2 regions of the Comamonas sp. AG1104 genome follow, and region 2 is predicted to be linked to the other one. Evidence: predicted binding sites of a transcription regulator. Region 2 holds the regulator's gene; the other holds the start of a gene.
What was found. The regulator sigma-54, encoded in region 2, starts transcription at its own class of promoters, with help from an activator protein. The targets are predictions, from matches to a motif close to TGGCANGNAANCTGCTTT.
Positions count from the first base shown of each region.

Region 1: a site for sigma-54 is predicted at 3,184-3,201, ahead of DFO48_RS13560 (pilin). Genes of this name have one in related genera too.

Region 1 is NZ_QQAS01000004.1:372,306-381,407, reverse strand. It holds gene DFO48_RS13575 (M48 family metalloprotease) at 1-301, opposite strand, end outside; gene moaC (cyclic pyranopterin monophosphate synthase MoaC) at 490-951, shown strand; gene DFO48_RS13565 (PglL family O-oligosaccharyltransferase) at 962-2,548, opposite strand; gene DFO48_RS13560 (pilin) at 2,715-3,149, opposite strand; gene DFO48_RS13555 (FHA domain-containing protein) at 3,338-4,054, opposite strand; gene ssb (single-stranded DNA-binding protein) at 4,368-4,916, opposite strand; gene DFO48_RS13545 (MFS transporter) at 5,189-6,424, opposite strand; gene uvrA (excinuclease ABC subunit UvrA) at 6,588-9,102, shown strand, end outside.
Region 2 is NZ_QQAS01000003.1:707,480-716,581, reverse strand. It holds gene argS (arginine--tRNA ligase) at 1-769, shown strand, start outside; gene DFO48_RS11815 (SPOR domain-containing protein) at 871-1,572, shown strand; gene DFO48_RS11810 (thiol:disulfide interchange protein DsbA/DsbL) at 1,742-2,392, shown strand; gene lptA (lipopolysaccharide transport periplasmic protein LptA) at 2,523-3,179, shown strand; gene lptB (LPS export ABC transporter ATP-binding protein) at 3,176-3,958, shown strand; gene DFO48_RS11795 (RNA polymerase factor sigma-54) at 4,104-5,705, shown strand; gene DFO48_RS11790 (aspartyl/asparaginyl beta-hydroxylase domain-containing protein) at 5,881-6,804, opposite strand; gene DFO48_RS11785 (DUF711 family protein) at 6,938-8,170, opposite strand; gene DFO48_RS11780 (tRNA-binding protein) at 8,228-8,566, opposite strand; gene DFO48_RS11775 (class I SAM-dependent RNA methyltransferase) at 8,746-9,102, shown strand, end outside.

The sequences.
Region 1 (9,102 bases), on a different contig from region 2:
GCGACAGCTCGCCATTCTTGCGCGCCGCATCCTGCAAATGCAGCCAGATGCCTTCCACATACTCCTGCAGCACCGGGTCATCCAGATAGTCCGGGTCGCGGTACAGCTCGCGGGCGATGGAGTCACCCAGACGCCGCTCCTCGCCGGTGGTCAGCGACGAGGCACCGTCGCCCAGAGTCGGCAAACCCGCCGCCTGCGCAGAGGAAGCCAATGGGGAAACGGTCTGAATAGCTATCAAAACAGAAGCTGTCAGCGCTTTTAGAATATGAGCTGTACGCAGTTTTTGTATCAAAAATGGCATGGCAATCATGGCATTGCCGGCATACAGATCTCTGATATGCCGGCCGTTCAACACCCCACTATGATGCCTTGATTGATGGATGCGGCGAGATGCCCGCCTGTGATGCCCAGGTATAGCCGCCCTCCACCACCCACTCAACCTTGATTGAGCCGCAGAGCCGAACCCATCTGCTGCAGGAAAGAACCACCATGTCCTCTCTTACCCACTTCGACGCCCAAGGCCAGGCCCATATGGTGGACGTCGGAGCCAAACCCAGCACCCACCGCATTGCCGTGGCCGAAGGCCGCATCACCATGAAGCCCGAGACCCTGGCCATTGTGCAGGCCGGCACAGCCAAAAAAGGCGACGTGCTGGGCGTGGCCCGCATCGCCGCCATCATGGCCGCCAAAAAGACCAGCGACCTCATCCCCCTCTGCCACCCCCTGGCCCTGACCCGCGTCGCCGTGGAGTTTGAGCTGGAGCCAGAATCCAATTCCATCCTCTGCACCGCCACCGTCGAACTGAAGGGCCAGACCGGCGTGGAAATGGAAGCCCTGACCGCCGTACAGGTCGGCTTGCTGACTATCTACGATATGTGCAAGGCGGTGGATAAGGGGATGGTGATGGAGGGGGTTAGGGTGCTGGAGAAAAAAGGAGGGAAATCAGATTAGTCCCATTTTTTCAATCGCTCAGATTCCTTGTCGGAAAGTAATTTCCCCATTGGGAATCATACGTCTTGATTTTTTTCTCGAGATGCATACAGCTATCTCTCCCAAAAAAAAGACAGTAATTTATTATTTCCTTTTTTACTCTAGAATAATCTTTTTCATTTATTGATATAAATATTGAAATTTCCATTATTTTTGGAGTTGGCAATGACCGAGACAAATCAATCAAATATTGATTTTTATCTCCTGTAACTTTATTCAGCGATGGCATATCCGCAATAAGATGTGCATCCAAAAAATCACAGTACATTTTAAGAAAACACTTGCCAGACCCCGTAAATGGGGCACTTAACTCAACATTCAAATTTTGCAGTCTTAATTTTTTGAAATTTTTCTCAATTGAATAGAAATCAAATATTGAATAGATAGTAAGAGAAGAAATAGTGACATACACAACATAAAAAACGACAGACTTTATTTTAGTAACCTGCGTATCATTTATCAATGGATTTGCAAGCCCAATAAATAATGAAAGTGGAAGTAAGAAGTAAGCATAGTTCTCAGGATACTCAAGCATTGAATGCGTAATAATTGGTATTATCGCCAAATATGCGTACCCAGAAATTGATTCTTTGGCTTCTTGAAATGCTTTAATTATTATTTTTATCAAAACCAATGAAAATATCAATGCAAAAGGAACACCAAACATCAAGGCAATATCTACAATAATATTGTGACTACTACTTGGAACACTTCCCTCTGCAAAGCCCAAGTGACCTGGCAGCACTTCTTTATACATACCAATGATATTTCCAGGGCCATAACCGAGTAAATATTTCTCTTTTAAACCATCCCAAGCCATAGACCATAGGAGATATCTACCTGACTCAAGGCCACGGTCCCCCTGGGATGCAAAAGACAAAGGCGATATATCCATCCACCAAGGAAATGTTTGAGCAATTAAAAATAATGAAATTAACGGCAAAAAACCCAGAAAAATATATTTCTTCTCAAATTTCTTGATGCAGGCGTAATATATCCCAACAAGAAATAAAGATATATAAGCTGTTCGCGAGTACGTCAGATATATGCAAAAACTAGAAACCGAAATAAACAACGAGACGACTACAACATTTTTTGCGTTTCTAGAAAAATAAAGCGCTGCGCAGATGCCTAGAGAAAGCAATGTAGCCAAATGATTTGGCTGAGCCAAATTAGCAGAGAATCTATCGCCGGAAGCAGGATAAATCCAGATATTTGTTATTAGCTCATTGTTAGCATAACCTAGCCATTGATAAATGACGATGAAACTACTGATTGTCGATGCGAGAACTATTGCAATCAATAGAGATTTAAAAAAATCTTCTTTACTTTTACTGCCATCATTGATAGAAGCTGCGACCGTATAAAAGATCAGCGCATTTCCAGCATACAGCAAATATGTAAGATTTTTTGTTCCCCAATACCTCTCTCCTTGCGCATTGAATAAACTTATTACTAAGCTTCCAACAAAAAGATAAAATATCAAGTCATGCTTAAATATTAAATCTTTTCTCAGAAATAGCAGCACCAATAAAGATATTGTGATATATGAAACCACCTCGTTATTTATTGACGAGATTAGTGGTGACTGTACACTCCATAAAAAACAGGTAGAAATTGCAAAAGAGATCAATAAATAACATATGGATCTGCTAAAGAAAAAGGCCCTGTCTAGGGCCTTTTTCTCGCCAAGCATTTTCAGCTTAAGCCACATATTAACTAGCTTAACGGCACTCAGAGGGAACGTACTTCTGCTTTGTAGTGTCAGAAATACCGCATCTCCAAGAGATGTTGCCGTCGGGCACAGTACCAGAGGCAATTGCACTCCCTGCAACTGTAGGTGTCAATGTCAGCGTAATGTTCTTTGCCGCAGAGGAGGTAACAACAGTAATAACACCGTTATTAGATGCCACAGACAAGCTTGCTACATTGCTGGTCGCGGAAATTCCTGTAAAACCCAGGCTCAGGTCACGGCCAGTAGCTGCATTTTCAGAAACCAGTGTCTTAGCGGCAGCAGCTTGCACCAAGCCTTCAGACACACGTGCGCGCACGGTGTAATCCTGATAAGCAGGCAGAGCCACAGCAGCCAGAATACCGATGATCGCGACAACGATCATCAGTTCGATCAGGGTGAAACCCTTTTGAATGGAACGCTTCATTTCAAACTCCCTAGTTGGATGAGACCTAAGGTATCAAGCAAGCTGCATGCCAACAATTTGGCAAAGGCAGGCTGCATTCAAGACGACACCTTTGGCAACATTCACGCGAGTCTGAGTAACAATTTTGGCGATCCAATCGCAAGCGGTGACAAATTTGTCAGATGCTTAACACCCGTCAAGCCGGTCTGTCACTCCACGACGAAGCGCATGGTGCTGCCCGCCAGGTCCACCGTGTCGCCATTGAGCAGCGGCACAGACAGAGGGCCCACGACCTGGCCATTGAGCTTGAGGTCTTCGCTTGCGCCCTCCAGTTGGGTGAGCACAAAGCCATGAGGTTTTTGGGTGATGGAGGCGATGGCTACACCAGGCTTGCCCAGGGTGGTGACGACCTTGAAAAGAGGTATTTCCCTGCCGGCCAGGCTGCCAGTGAGCATGCGAATCACGGCGTGGCGCTCAGGCAGCGCGGCGAGCGAGCCCTGGATGGTGGAGCTGAAGCTGGAGATTTCACCAAACCCGGAGGGGCTGGCAAGCTTGGCGTAGCCGCTGTCTGCCTCTTCGGAAATATGCGCCAGCGCCTTTTTGCCGCCTTGGGCCGCTGGCGTATTCGTGTCGGCAATCACGGTATCGAGAAAGCGGATCTTGTAGCGGCCAATGTCCAGCAGGTCGCCGTTGAGTAGGCCCTGCTTCTGGATGGCACGACCGTTGACATAGGTGCCGTTGGTGCTGCGCAGGTCTTCAATGCTGACCTTGCCGCCAGAGATGGTGAGCACGGCATGCTCGCCGCTGACCGCCAGATTCTCGATCACGATGTCGTTGTAAGGACGACGACCCAAAGTCGTGCGCTCCTTGGTGAGCTGTACTTCCTTGATGACTGCGCCGTCGATTGAGATGACCAAAGTCGGCATGCTCGAAGCTCCTGAGGAAACGCCAAGTCCTGCTTGGCTGCACTGGCTAGGACCACTCCCACTTGAGTGTGTGATTCAGCGCTCGATCATCAATCGTAACTGGATGAAACGCGCCCGCATGCAGCATCTTATTTCACTAATTCGATGACGCCAGCTAACCGATTGAAATTTTCAACCTGGCTGCCATTCACCTGCAACTTCTTGGGAAGCACTTCGGCAATCTATCGAGTCGCCACATAAAAAAACCCACGCTGATTGGAGCGCGGGCTTTTTGCAAATCTTTGCAAAGTGGCGGCAGCCACCTGTCCGTGATTTAGAAGGGGATGTCGTCATCCATGTCGTCAAACCCCGAAGCTGCGCGCTGGGGAGGAGGAGCCATGGGTGCAGGAGCAGAACGCTGCTGCATGGGTGCCGGTGCGGGGCGCTGCTGCATCGGAGCGGGAGCCTGACGGCGGGGTGCTTCGTAGCTGCTTTCGCCATAGCCATCATCGCTGCCATAGCCGCCTTGCTGCTGGCCACCACCCTGGCGGCTGCCCAGCATCTGCATGGCGTCAGCACGGATTTCGGTGGCGTAGCGTTCCTGGCCGGAGGCCTGGTCGGTCCACTTGCGGGTGCGCAGGCTGCCTTCCACATAGACCTGGCTGCCCTTGCGCAAGTACTGACCCACGATTTCGGCCAGTTTGCCGTTGAAGACCACGCGGTGCCATTCGGTGGCTTCGCGGTTCTCGCCGGTGTTCTTGTCGCGCCAGCGGTCTGTGGTGGCGATGGTCACATTGGCCACCTGATCGCCGCTGGGGAAGGTGCGCATTTCAGGGTCACGACCCAGATTGCCGACGATGATGACTTTGTTGACGGATGCCATAGAGATACCTTTTCAAAAAGTGGCCCGGGTAGTCAAGAAAGGTCCCGAACCAATGAACCTCGTATTTTGCCCCAAGCCAGCCATGAAGAGCACGGGATTGCCCTATATCCCATCACGGCGATACATGGTGCCCCAGCAGGAAAGGGGCCACTGCACGCGAGCAGCCGAGCAAGGGCAGCCCCGCTGCGAGGGCTGCGTCCCCCTCCGCGTAGCACAGAGGGGGAAGGCGGGGGCGCCTAGGCGCACAGCGCCTCAGGGGGTGTTGCTGTAATTCAGTGGCGCCCCACCGGACGCAGCGGCCAGGTCACGACCAGCCACAGGGCAACCAGCACAGCCGTCATGATGAACAGGCCCGGCACGCCCGCAAACTTGGCGACTGCACCACCGACAGCGCCGCCGGCAAACAGCCCCAGCGACTGGAGCGTGTTGTAGGCCCCCAAGGCCGCACCGCGCAGCGGCGCCGGCGCCATGCGCGAGACCAGACTTGGCTGGGTGGCCTCAAGAGCATTGAAGCCGCAGAAAAACAGAAACATCAGCAGCGCCATACACCAGACCGTAGGAATAGTGCCGCTGGCGGCCAGCATGCCCAGACCGATCTGCACGACCAGTACCAGACCGATGGCCCCCAGCAAGGCTGTGCGCAGCCTGCCCTTGCGCTCCATGGAAAACAGCAGGCCCATGGCCACAAAGGACAGCAGCACGGCCGGCAGATAGATATGCCAGTGCTGCTCCTTGGCCAGACCGGCCTGCACCAGCATGGCAGGCACGGCCACCCACATGGACATCTGCACGGTATGCAGAATGAAAACGCCAAAATTCAGGCGCAGCAGATCGGACTGGCCCAGCAGCTCGCTGAACCGGCCCTTGGGCGCATCGGCATGCTGCCTGGGCTCGGGCGGCACCACCCACAGCACCACGGCAATGCCGGCCAGCGCCAGCGCGCAGGTCAGGCCGAAGATGCCGGACAGCCCGATCCAGGCGTTGAGCAGCGGCGCCAGCACCAGCGCCAGCGCAAACATCAGCCCAATGCTGCCGCCGACCATGGCCATGGCCTTGGTACGCACGCCGTCGCGCGTCAGATCGGCCAGCAGGGCCGTGACGGCGGCAGACACGGCGCCTGCGCCCTGAATGGCACGTCCGGCCATCAGGCCGGTCAGCGAGTCAGCCATGGCCGCAATCAGGCTGCCTGCCGCAAATACCAGCAGGCCGGCGACGATGACCGGCTTGCGGCCGATACGGTCGGAGGCCAGGCCGATGGGCAACTGGAACAGGGCCTGAGTCAGGCCATACAGACCCATGGCCAGGCCGATCATGGCCGGGTCGTCACCGCCCGGGTATTTGCGTGCCTCCAGCATGAAGACGGGCAGCACCAGGAACAGGCCCAGCATGCGCAGCGCAAAGATCAGCGCCAGGGCGCCGCTGGAGCGGCGTTCCTGGGAGGTCATGGTGGAGGAGGATTTGTCCGTGCCCTGCGTGCCCGCGCTGGGGGAGGTAATGATTTTTTTCACGCTCAGATTTTGCCAAGAGTCAAAGTCTTATGCCCAGGTTAACTAAATCACTGCCGGGCAAAAGAGAGGAAATAAAACCGTAGATTGTCCGTGAACCTGGATCATCTAGTCACGCACAAGCCCGTCTGACTATCATGGAGAGTTTTCCCCGTCTGGAGCGCCCGTGTCCCTGAAGCCTGATTCGCCCTCTGAAGTCCACGATGACAGCCTCTATCTGGGCCGTTCTCTGGCGCAGACACGCATCGCCATTCGCGGTGCACGCACGCACAACCTCAAGAACATCGACCTGGACATTCCCCGCAACCAGCTGGTGGTGATCACCGGCCTTTCGGGCTCGGGCAAGTCCAGCCTGGCCTTCGATACCTTGTACGCCGAAGGCCAGCGTCGTTATGTGGAGAGCCTCTCGGCCTATGCACGCCAGTTTCTGGGCCGCCTGGACAAACCCGACGTTGATCTGATCGAGGGCCTGTCGCCCGCCATTTCCATCGAGCAAAAGGCCACCAGCCACAACCCGCGCTCCACCGTAGGCACGGTGACCGAGATCAACGACTATCTGCGCCTGCTCTACGCCCGTGCTGGCACGCCGTTCTGCCCCGACCACAATCTGCCGCTGCAGGCCCAGACCATCAGCCAGATGGTGGACAGCGTGCTGCAGCTGCCCGAAGACACCAAGCTGATGATCCTCGGCCCCCTGGCGCGCGAGAAAAAGGGCGAGTTCGCCGAGCTTTTCGTGCAGCTCCAGGCCCAGGGCTATGTGCGCTTTCGCGTCGACGGGCAGATCTACGATGCACAGTCCCTGCCCAAGCTGGAGAAGAACGAGCGCCACAACATCGACGTGGTGATAGACCGCGTCAAGGTGCGCGAAGACGTCAAGCAGCGCCTGGCAGAAAGCTTCGAGGCAGCCTTGCGCGCCGGCGGTGCCGATGCCGGCGGCCGCGTCATCGCGCTGGAGATGGACGGAGGCAAGGAGCATCTGTTCAGCGCCAAGTTCGCCTGCCCGCTCTGCGACTACTCCCTGCCCGAGCTGGAGCCGCGCCTGTTTTCCTTCAACTCGCCCATGGGAGCCTGCCAGGCCTGCGACGGCCTGGGCAACAGCGAAGCCTTCGACCCCGACCGCGTCGTGCCCTTCCCGTCGCTGAGTCTGGCCAGCGGCGCCATCAAGGGCTGGGACAAGCGCAACAACTACTACTTCTCCATGCTGGAGAGCGTGGCCAAACACTATGGCGTGAGCACCGAGACGGCATTCGAGGAACTGCCCGAGAAAGTACGCAACGTGATTCTCTTTGGCTCGGGCGACGAGTCCATGGAATTCAACTATGTTTTCGAGAGCGGCGAACGCAAGGGCGAAGCCTTCATCAAGTCGCACCCGTTCGAGGGCATCATCCCCAACATTCAGCGCCGCTTTCGCGAGTCCGAATCCCAGGTGGTACGCGACGACCTGGCCAAGCTGCGCAGCGTTCGCAAATGCCCCGAATGTGAAGGCACGCGCCTGCGCCGAGAAGCACGCTTTGTACGCGTGGGCGATGGCGAGCAGGCCCGCTCCATCTATGAAGTCAGCCATGCCACGCTGGCCGATGCACTGGGCTGGTTCAAGCAGCTGAGCATGGCCGGAGCCAAGGCCGAAATTGCGGACAAGATCGTGCGCGAGATCGCCTCGCGCCTGCTCTTCCTCAACGATGTAGGCCTGTCCTACCTGAGCCTGGACCGCAGCGCCGACACGCTCTCGGGTGGCGAAGCCCAGCGCATTCGCCTGGCGTCCCAGATCGGCTCGGGCCTGACGGGCGTGATGTATGTGCTGGACGAGCCCTCCATCGGGCTGCACCAGCGCGACAACGACAAGCTGATTGCGACACTCGAGCATCTGCGCGATATCGGCAACAGCGTGATCGTGGTCGAGCATGACGAAGACATGATGCGCGCAGCCGACCAGATCATCGACATGGGCCCGGGCGCCGGCGTGCATGGCGGTCGCATCATGGCCCAGGGCAGCTACGAAGACATCAAGGCCAGCCCCGATTCGCCCACAGGCCGCTACCTGAGCGGCGTGCAAAGCATCCCCGTGCCCAGGCAGCGCACCGCCTGGCTGCCCGTGCTGCGCAAGGAAAGTGAAGCCGAGGCCGCCCAGAGCACATCGCGCTTTCCCGTTACTGCCGCCAAGAAGCGGGAATCTGCGAGCAAGGCGCGCACCGACCTTCAGGCGCTGACCGTGCAAGGCGCGCGCGGCCACAACCTCAGGAATGTGACGGTGGACTTCCCCGTCGGCCTGTTCACCTGCGTGACCGGCGTCTCCGGCTCGGGCAAGTCCACCCTGGTCAACGACACGCTGTATGCCGAAGCGGCACGCCAGATACACCGCGCAGGCACCGAGCCGGCGGCGCATGACGACATCGCCGGCATCGACTATTTCGACAAGGTCATCAACGTCGACCAGTCACCCATCGGCCGCACGCCGCGCAGCAACCCGGCAACCTATACCGGCCTGTTCACGCCGATCCGCGAGCTGATGGCAGAAACCAATACCGCCAAGGAGCGCGGCTACGGCCCCGGGCGTTTCTCGTTCAACGTCTCGGGCGGCCGTTGCGAAGCCTGCCAGGGCGACGGCGTGGTCAAGGTGGAAATGCATTTTCTACCCGATGTCTACGTGCCCTGCGACCTCTGCCACGGCCAGCGCTACAACC
Region 2 (9,102 bases):
CGTGATGCGCAAGACTGACGGCGGCTACACCTACTTTGTGCCCGATGTGGCCTATCACATCCAGAAGTTCAAGCGCGGCTTCACCAAGGTGGTGAACATTCAGGGCACGGACCACCACGGCACCATTGCCCGTGTGCGTGCCGGCCTGCAGGCTGCCGATGTAGGCATCCCCGAGGGCTACCCCGACTACGTGCTGCACACCATGGTGCGCGTGGTGCGCAACGGCGAAGAGGTCAAGATCAGCAAGCGTGCCGGCTCCTACGTCACGCTGCGCGATCTGATCGAGTGGACCAGCAAGGACGCCGTGCGCTTCTTCCTGCTCTCGCGCAAGCCCGACACCGAGTACACCTTCGACGTGGACCTGGCCGTGGCCCAGAACAACGACAACCCCGTGTACTACGTGCAGTACGCCCATGCGCGCATCCAGTCCGTGCTGCGCGCCTGGCAGGAGGCCGGCGGTGCAGGCCTGGCGGCACTCAAGGATGTGGACCTGTCCGCTCTGGAAGGCCCGCAGGCCCAGGCGCTGATGCTGCTGCTGGCCAAGTACCCCGAGATGCTGACTGCTGCTGCCGAAGGCAATGCACCGCACGACGTGACCTTCTACCTGCGTGATCTGGCCTCCAGCTACCACAGCTACTACGACGCAGAGCGTATCTTGGTGGACGACGAAAAGGTCAAGCTCGCACGCCTGGCCCTGGTCGCTGCCACGGCCCAGGTGTTGCACAATGGCCTGGCGGTGCTGGGTGTGAGCGCACCCGAGCGCATGTAATCCCAGTTTCCTGTCCATCGGCCGCCTTGCCGGCCTTGCCTGTCAGGGGTCGATGGATCTGAGAGTGGAATAACTGAAGCAGAAAGCGTTAAGCGACTGATATGAAGAACCAGCAACGCGGTGGAACCATCCTGGGGCTTATCTTTGGCATGGTCATCGGTCTGGCTGCGGCTCTGGCCGTGGCCATCTATGTGACCAAGGTGCCGGTGCCCTTCCTCAACAAGGGCGGAAACAACACTCAGCGCGATGCGGCTGAGGCCGAGCGCAACAAGAACTGGGACCCCAACGCACCACTGCAGAGCCGCCAGCCTGCACCGCCCCCGGTGACGCCACCAGTTCCTCCGAGCGACGTGACGGTGTCGCCGCCCACGCCTGCGGTTCAACCTACTGCAACCGGCGGGGTCACCACGCCGCCGCCCTCTACGCCGGACAAGCCTGTCAAGCCTGCATCGGGTGATCCGCTGGGTGATCTGGTCAAGGAGCGCTCCGCCGCCGCCGACAAGGCAGAAAAGGCGCGTGCAGACAAGGAAAAGGCGGCTGCGCAGACGGCATCCTCTTCGGACTCTGCATTCAACTACTTTGTGCAGGCCGGTGCTTTCCGTGGCCAGAGCGAAGCGGAAGCGCAGCGTGCCAAGCTGGCCATGCTGGGCTGGGAGTCGCGCATCAGCGAGCGTGAGCAGAACGGCATCACCGTTTTCCGCGTGCGTGTGGGGCCGTTCAGCAAGCGTGACGACGCCGAGCAGCTCAAGGGCAAGCTCGATGGCGCGGGCGTGGACTCGACTCTGGTGCGCGCGGCCAGATAACAAGGCCCTGAGACGCGGAGCGCCTTCTCCTCGGAACGGGGGGCACCTTAGGTGCGAGGCGGCCCTTGCTTGAGGTTTCAGGCTTGTGCCACTGGTAGTTTTGACAACGCTGAACTTTTTTGGGCCTGTTGGCTCTGATACTGCAGACCTGATACAGGAGTTTGTTTAGATGAAACGTCGCGAATTCTCTCTGGCTGCCTCGGCAGCTGCTGCCGGTGCCCTGAGTCTGGGTGCCTCCTCCAGCTGGGCCCAGGGCGCTGCGCCCAAAGAAGGCAAGGACTACATCAAGCTCGGCAAGCCCGCCAGCGTGAGCGCGCCGGCCGGCAAGGTCGAGGTGGTCGAGTTCTTCTGGTACAGCTGCCCGCATTGCAATGTCTTCGAGCCCCAGTTCGAAGCCTGGGCCAAGAGCCAGCCTGCCGATGTGGTGGTGCGCCGCGTGCCCGTGGCTTTCAATGCCTCTTTCGTGCCGCAGCAGAAGCTCTACTACGCTCTGGAGGGCATGAACCTGCTGCCCCAGCTGCACGCCAAGGTGTTCCGTACCATTCACGTGGATCGCAATCTGCTCAAGACCGACGATGCCATCTTTGACTGGGTCGGCAAGCAGGGCGTGGATCTGGCTAAGTTCAAGGAGGTCTACAACTCCTTCACCGTGGCCAATCAGGCGCGCAAGGCTGCTCAGCTGCAAAACGAATATGACGTGGAAGGTGTGCCCGCCATGGGTGTGGCCGGCCGCTACTACACGGACGGCACCAAGGCCGGCAATATGGACAATGTGCTGCGCGTGGTCAATGCGCTGATCGCCTCCAGCCGCAAGGCCTGAGATCAGGCAGCAGACGCCAGTGACGTTTGACGCCCAACAAGCCCGCCGCCGTGCGGGCTTTTTTGTGGGTGTTTTTTACGCAAGTTGCAAAAAGGGAATGACTACAATGGATGCAAGAAACGTGCCTTCCATGAAAAAAACACTCCTACCTCTTGCGCTGGCCTGCGCCCTGGCAGCAGCGACCGGCATTGTCCATGCCGAAAAGGCCGACAGCGCCAAGCCCATGAATATCGAGGCGGATGCGTTGCGTCATGACGAGTTGCAGCAGACCAGTGTCTTCACTGGCAATGTGGTGATGACCAAGGGCACCATCGTGCTGCGCGGTGCTCAGCTCGATGTGCGGCAGGACGCCGAGGGCTATCAGTACGGTGTGATCAAGGCCGAGGCCGGCAAGCGGGCGTTCTTCCGTCAGAAGCGCGATACGGTGGCCGGTCAGCCCGAGGAGTTCATCGAAGGCGAAGGCGAAGTCATCGAATACGACGGCAAGGCCGATATCGTCAAGTTCATCCGTCGTGGCGAGATGCGCCGCTACCGTGGCGGTCAGCTCAGCGATCAGGTCACGGGCTCCATCATCGTCTACAACAACATCACAGATGTCTATACCGTCGATGGCCAGAAGACCAGTGGTGGCCTGCCCAGCTCCTCCGTGGGGCAGGGCGGTCGTGTGCGCGCCATCATGGCGCCCAAGGACGGAACGCCGGGGGCCCAGCCCAAACCTGCAACACCTGCCACGCAGCTGCGCCAGAGCATGACACTGGGCGGCGAGAAAGCCGACGAGAAGAAATGAGCGAGCCGACTTTCTCCAGCAGCCGCAGCGGCGAGTCCGACAGCCGCCTGGAGGCCAAGCATCTGGCCAAGTCCTACGGCAGCCGCAAGGTGGTCAAGGATGTGTCCCTGTCCGTGCAAAAAGGCGAGGTGGTCGGTCTGCTCGGCCCCAACGGTGCGGGCAAGACCACATCGTTCTACATGATCGTGGGCCTGGTGCGCAGCGACGGCGGCGAGATCTTCATCGACGGCCAGCCGGTGGGCGGCATGCCGATCCACCAGCGTTCGCGCCTGGGCCTGTCCTATCTGCCCCAGGAAGCCTCTATCTTTCGCAAGCTCAGCGTGGAAGACAATGTGCGTGCCGTGCTGGAGCTGCAAAAAGACGAGCAGGGCAAGACACTGACGCAGGGCGAGATCGAAAAGCGCCTCACCGGCCTGTTGCAGGAGCTGCGCGTCGAGCATCTGCGCCAGTCGCCGGCGCTGGCGCTGTCCGGCGGTGAACGCCGGCGCGTGGAAATCGCGCGTGCCCTGGCCACGCAGCCGCGCTTCATCCTGCTTGACGAGCCGTTTGCCGGTATCGATCCGATTGCGGTGATCGAGATCCAGCGCATCATCGGCTTCCTCAAGGAACGCGGCATCGGCGTGCTGATTACCGACCACAACGTGCGCGAGACGCTGGGCATCTGCGACCACGCCTTCATCATCAGCGACGGCCATGTGCTGGCCGAAGGCACGCCCGAGGAGATCGTGGAGAACGCCGATGTGCGCCGCGTCTATCTGGGCGAACATTTCAGGATGTGATGACTCCCACGCTCCCTCACTTTGTGTGGTCGCTGCCCCCGGAAGGGACCCTGACCGGCAGCGCCGAGGTTTGCCTTGGGGCAGCCCGGCGGCAAACCCATAGCACTGCGCGCGTTTGCAATGATTGTCTGGGGGCCGCGCCTCGATGAAGCCAGGTCTCTCGCTACGCGTTTCGCAGCATTTGTCGCTTACGCCGCAGCTGCAGCAATCCATTCAGCTGCTGCAGCTCTCCACTCTGGAGCTGGCGCAGGAAGTCGAGCAGATGCTGGTCGACAACCCTTTTCTGGAGCGTGCGGGCGATGAGGCTGAAACTGCGGGAGATGCTCCTGTAGATGTAGCTGCTAGCGCCAGTGAATACAGCACTTCAGATGGTATTCGTTCTGAAAATGAATCATTGCAAGCGCAATCAGCTACTGAAACGGTAGCGGAAGCATCAACCCCCGAAACCCCTGAAACGCTGAACTGGGAGGCCGACGGCATGGACGGCCAGGACGGGGAGTGGGGCGGCGAATCCAGCAGCGAGTGGGAGACGCCCTCGGCCAGCAGCTCCACGCGCAACCGCGATGGCGATGACGAAACCGATGCCATCGATCTGGCGCGCGAGCACCAGAGCCTGACCGACTTTCTCCATCGTCAGGCGCTGAGCCTGCATCTGGGCGCGGCGGACATGGCGGCACTGCGCTTTCTCATCGAGTCGCTCAGCGACGATGGCTATCTCGAGGATTCCCTGCAGGAGCTGGCGCAAAGCCTTGCCGGCGACGACCTGGAAGAGCGCGAGGAGCTGGAGCAGCACTTTGTCATTGCTCTGAAGCTGCTGCAAAGTCTGGAGCCCGTGGGCGTGGGCGCGCGTGATCTGGCCGAGTGCCTGCAGCTGCAGCTGCGCGACCTGATCCGCACTGCCGAGGACGAGGGCACGACCGAGGCGCATATGAACCGGCTGCTGCTGGCGCAATCCATCTGTGCGCAGCCCATGGACCTGCTGGCGCGGCGCGATCTGCGCAAGCTCACCAGCCTGTGCGGCGCGCGCGAAGAGCAACTGCGCGAAGCCATGGCCCTGATCGCCAGGCTGGAGCCGCGTCCGGGGCGCCGCTTTGTCGACGTGGAGCGCCATATCGTGGTGCCCGATGTCATCGTGCGCCCGGTGCGGGCCGGCGCCGGCCGGGCGGACTTTTCCGTGCAGCTCAACCCCGAGGTCATGCCACGTCTGCGCGTGCACGACATCTATGCCAGCGTGCTGCGTCGCCACAAGAACAGCGACGGTCATGCAGCGCTGCAGCAGCAGTTGCAGGAGGCGCGCTGGTTCATCAAGAACATCCAGCAGCGCTTCGACACCATCTTGCGTGTTTCCGAAGCCATCGTGGAGCGGCAGAAGAACTTCTTTGTGCATGGCGAGCTGGCCATGCGCCCGCTGGTGCTGCGCGATATCGCCGATACGCTGGGCCTGCACGAGTCCACCATCAGCCGCGTGACCACCGCCAAGTACATGGCCACGCCCCAGGGCACGTTCGAGCTCAAGTATTTCTTCGGCTCGGGCCTGGGCACGGAAACCGGCGGCAGTGCCTCCAGCACGGCCGTGCGTGCGCTGATCAAGCAGTTTGTCGATGCCGAAGATGCCAAGAAGCCGCTGTCGGACGCCAAGCTGGCAGACATGCTCAAGGAGCAGGGCATCGAGTGCGCGCGCCGCACGGTGGCCAAGTACCGCGAGCAGCTCAAGATACCGACGACCACGCTGCGCAAGGCGCTGTAGGGCGCCTTAGAAACAAGAAAGCCGCTGATGCATCGCACAGCGGCTTTTTGTTTAGAGCCATATGTCTTGATGAAGCAAGATCCAAGTGAGGGACAGCAAGCAAAGGCCGCCCTGCAGCGAAGATGTCGTCCCCCTTCCGAAGAGAAAGGGGGAAGGCGCAAAGCGCCTCAGGGGGTTAATTCGGTACCAACCACCAGATAAACCAGACCAGCACGCCAATCATCAGTCCGAACTTGAGGATCTTGTAGAAGGTCGGATTCCAGTCGCGGAAGGCACGGCGGTACTTGCCGGCATAGAACGAGATCTTGAACAGCTTGCTGATCATGCCGCGCGGATCGCCCTCGTTGTTGGGCGAGCTGGCGGCGGCCACCACGTTCTTGCCCAGCCAGTGATTGAGCCACTGGGCAAAGCCATTGGTCATGGGGCGTTCCACGTCGCAGAACAGCACGATGCGGTTGCCTTCCGAGCGGTTCTCGGCCCAGTGCATATAGGTCTCGTCGAAGATCACGCCTTCGCCTTCGCGCCAGCTATAGGGCTTGCCGTCGACCTCGATCATGCAGCGGTCGTCGTTGGGGGCCAGCACGGCCAGGTGATAGCGCAGCGAGCCCGCATAGGGGTCGCGGTGCAGATTGAGCTTGGCGCCGGGCGGCAGCTCGGCAAACATGGCGGCCTTGACGCTGGGAATCGACTTCACCAGGGCCGTGGTCTTGGGGCACAGCTCCATGGCCGAAGGGTGGGCATCGCCGTACCACTTGAGGTAGAAGCGCTTCCAGCCGGTCTTGAAGAAGGAGTTGAAGCCTGCGTCATCGTTGTTGGCGGCAGCCTTGATCTGCATGTTCTTTTGCAGATTGACGGCTTCCTCGCGGATCTCGCGCCAATTGGCCTGCAGCGGCGCCAGTTCGGGAAAGGTGCTGGTGGGCAGATAGGGCGTGCGCGGCACCTTGCTGAACATCAGCATGAAGACGTTGAACGGCGCTGTGAACGTGGAGTGGTCAAACAATTGCTTGACCACCTTGTGGCGCACCTTGCCGCGCAGATGCATGTACAGCCCGCAGCCAAAGAAAAGCAGCACCAGTGCCAGAACGATAATTTTTGCCATAAGGGCCAATTTTACCGGGGGCACCCCGGCGGCCACCATGGGGGCAGGTCAAACAGAACCGGGGTAGGGGAATATCAAAAGCTATAGCTGCCGGCGCTTGACGGCCAAGCGCAGCAGCCCGCTTGTTAGATATTCAAGGCAGAGCCAGCACGGCGCAGTTGCACAGATCCGCGCTCTCGAAGGCCGTTGTGTCGCCTGCTTTGAGCCCCGGCACGGGGAACAGGCGCACCGTCAGCGGCTTGTTGAGGCGAAAAGCCATGGTGCCCGTATCGCGCATGACGGCGGCGATCTGCTCGGCGCTGCTGTCGCCCGGCACAGGCACGGTATCGAGGCCGATGCCGCAGACGCTGCTGTAGGTCAGCAGGGCGCGGATATCGAATTCGTCATTCAGACTGGCCTGGGCCAGGCCTTGGTCCTCGGTCACGGCCAGCATCAGGCCGCTGAAGCCGATCTGCGTCACGCCGCTTACCGATTTGAAGACGCGGGTCAGCAGGGCCGACGCTTCCACCGTGCCGCTGGCGCCGAAATGGGGCACACCCAGCAGTTGGTAGACATCGACCATGGAGGCGCAGGACTTGGACGGCGCAGCCGAGGTGTCCATGCCCGCGATATGCCAGCCCTCGGCCAGTTTCACGCCGTCGGCACAGCGCTGGATGGCAGTGGCATGCTCGTTCAGGGTCTGGCTCAGGCGATCGAATGCGAGCTTGAACCACGCCGCGTGATCGAGTTGCAGGCGCTGCTGCTGCAGCGCCTGCAGTTCAGCCACCATGAGGTCTGGCGTTTCCAGGCCCAGCACCAGGGCGCCGTGGTGCTGTCCGCGGTGGTAGCTGGCCGGGAAATAGGGAATGCCGGGTGCGCAGTTGAAGTTGACCGTGAAGTTGAAATTGCCTTCGCCGCGAGGCGTGATGCGCGCGATTTGCTGAATCGCCTGCACGCTGTGGGCCAGCAAGCCGGTCTGCACAAAGCCATGTTCATCCAGATCGATGTTCACGCAGGCGTTGCACAGGTCGCCATAGGCTGCAATCAGCTGCGGCAGCAGCGCCACCTCCTGCGCATTGCGCGCTTCGCCCACGGCAAAGCGGATGCGGCGTTTGCCGGTGTTGATGGCCTTGAGCGTTTCGGCAATGTGCTGCAGGCCGGCGAGGGCGCTGTCTATGCCGCTGACGTCCAGGTATTCGCCGAACGGGTTGCTCACGATGCGGATGGACTGTACTTGGTAGCCCCGCGCTTCGATGGCATCGGCCACGGCATCGCATTGCTGCTTGGCCTGGGTCAGGCCGGCCTGCCACTGTGCCTCATCGGCGCTCAGGTTGACAAAGGCGGTGACGGTGCGCACGCGCACCAGCGGGTTGAAGCTGATATTCATAGCAGTATCCGTAGGCAGGAGAATGGCTGGCGGCCATTTTGCATCTGAATATGCCGATCACAGCAGGCGCGTTCCCAGCGGCACCTCCCTGTCGGGTACGCACAGGGCCACGGCTCCTGTGGCATCGTGAAAGCCGGTCACAAGACATTCGCTCATCAAGGGCCCAATCTGCTTCTTCGGAAAGTTGACCACGGCCACCACCAGGCGGCCAATCAAGTCCTCGGGCCGGTAATGCTCGGTGATCTGTGCGCTGGACTTGCGTTGGCCCAGCTCGGGACCCAGGTCCAGCAGCAGCTTGTAGGCGGGTTTGCGGGCCTCGGCAAAGACCTCGGCCTGCAGTATGCGGCCCACGCGCAGCTCCACCTTCATAAAGTCGTTCCAGCTGATTTCTTCCATGTTGTCATTGCTCCTTGGTCTGGCATCATGCCTGGGGCCCTGCATGCATCTGTAGAGCAACGCTTGTCGTGCGCGGGCACCGGAAAAGGCCTAGCGCGTATGCTTATGCCCTGTAAAGCGCACAACAGGCTCCCGTGAGCGTCCGGCGCCTGAGCCGTTGCTGGCGCGCACTGATTTCTATGAACCAACTGCATTTGTTTCTGCCCTGCGCCGCCGGCGTCGAGGGCTTTCTGGCCGACGAGGTCCACGCCATCACCGGCGCCAGCGGGCAGGATCTGCTCGTGGGCCGGGGCGGCGTCATGCTGCGCGGCATGTGGCGCGATGCCATGCTGCTCAATCTGCACAGCCGTCTGGCTCAGCGCGTGCTGATCGAGCTCTCGCACACCATGTACCGCAGCGAGAACGATCTGTACCGTGCCGCCAGCGAGGTGGCCTGGGAGATCTGGTTTAGCCCCAAGGAAACCTTCAAGATCGAAGTCACGGCCCAGCACAGTCCGCTGACCAGCCTGAACTTTGCGGCACTCAAGGTCAAGGAC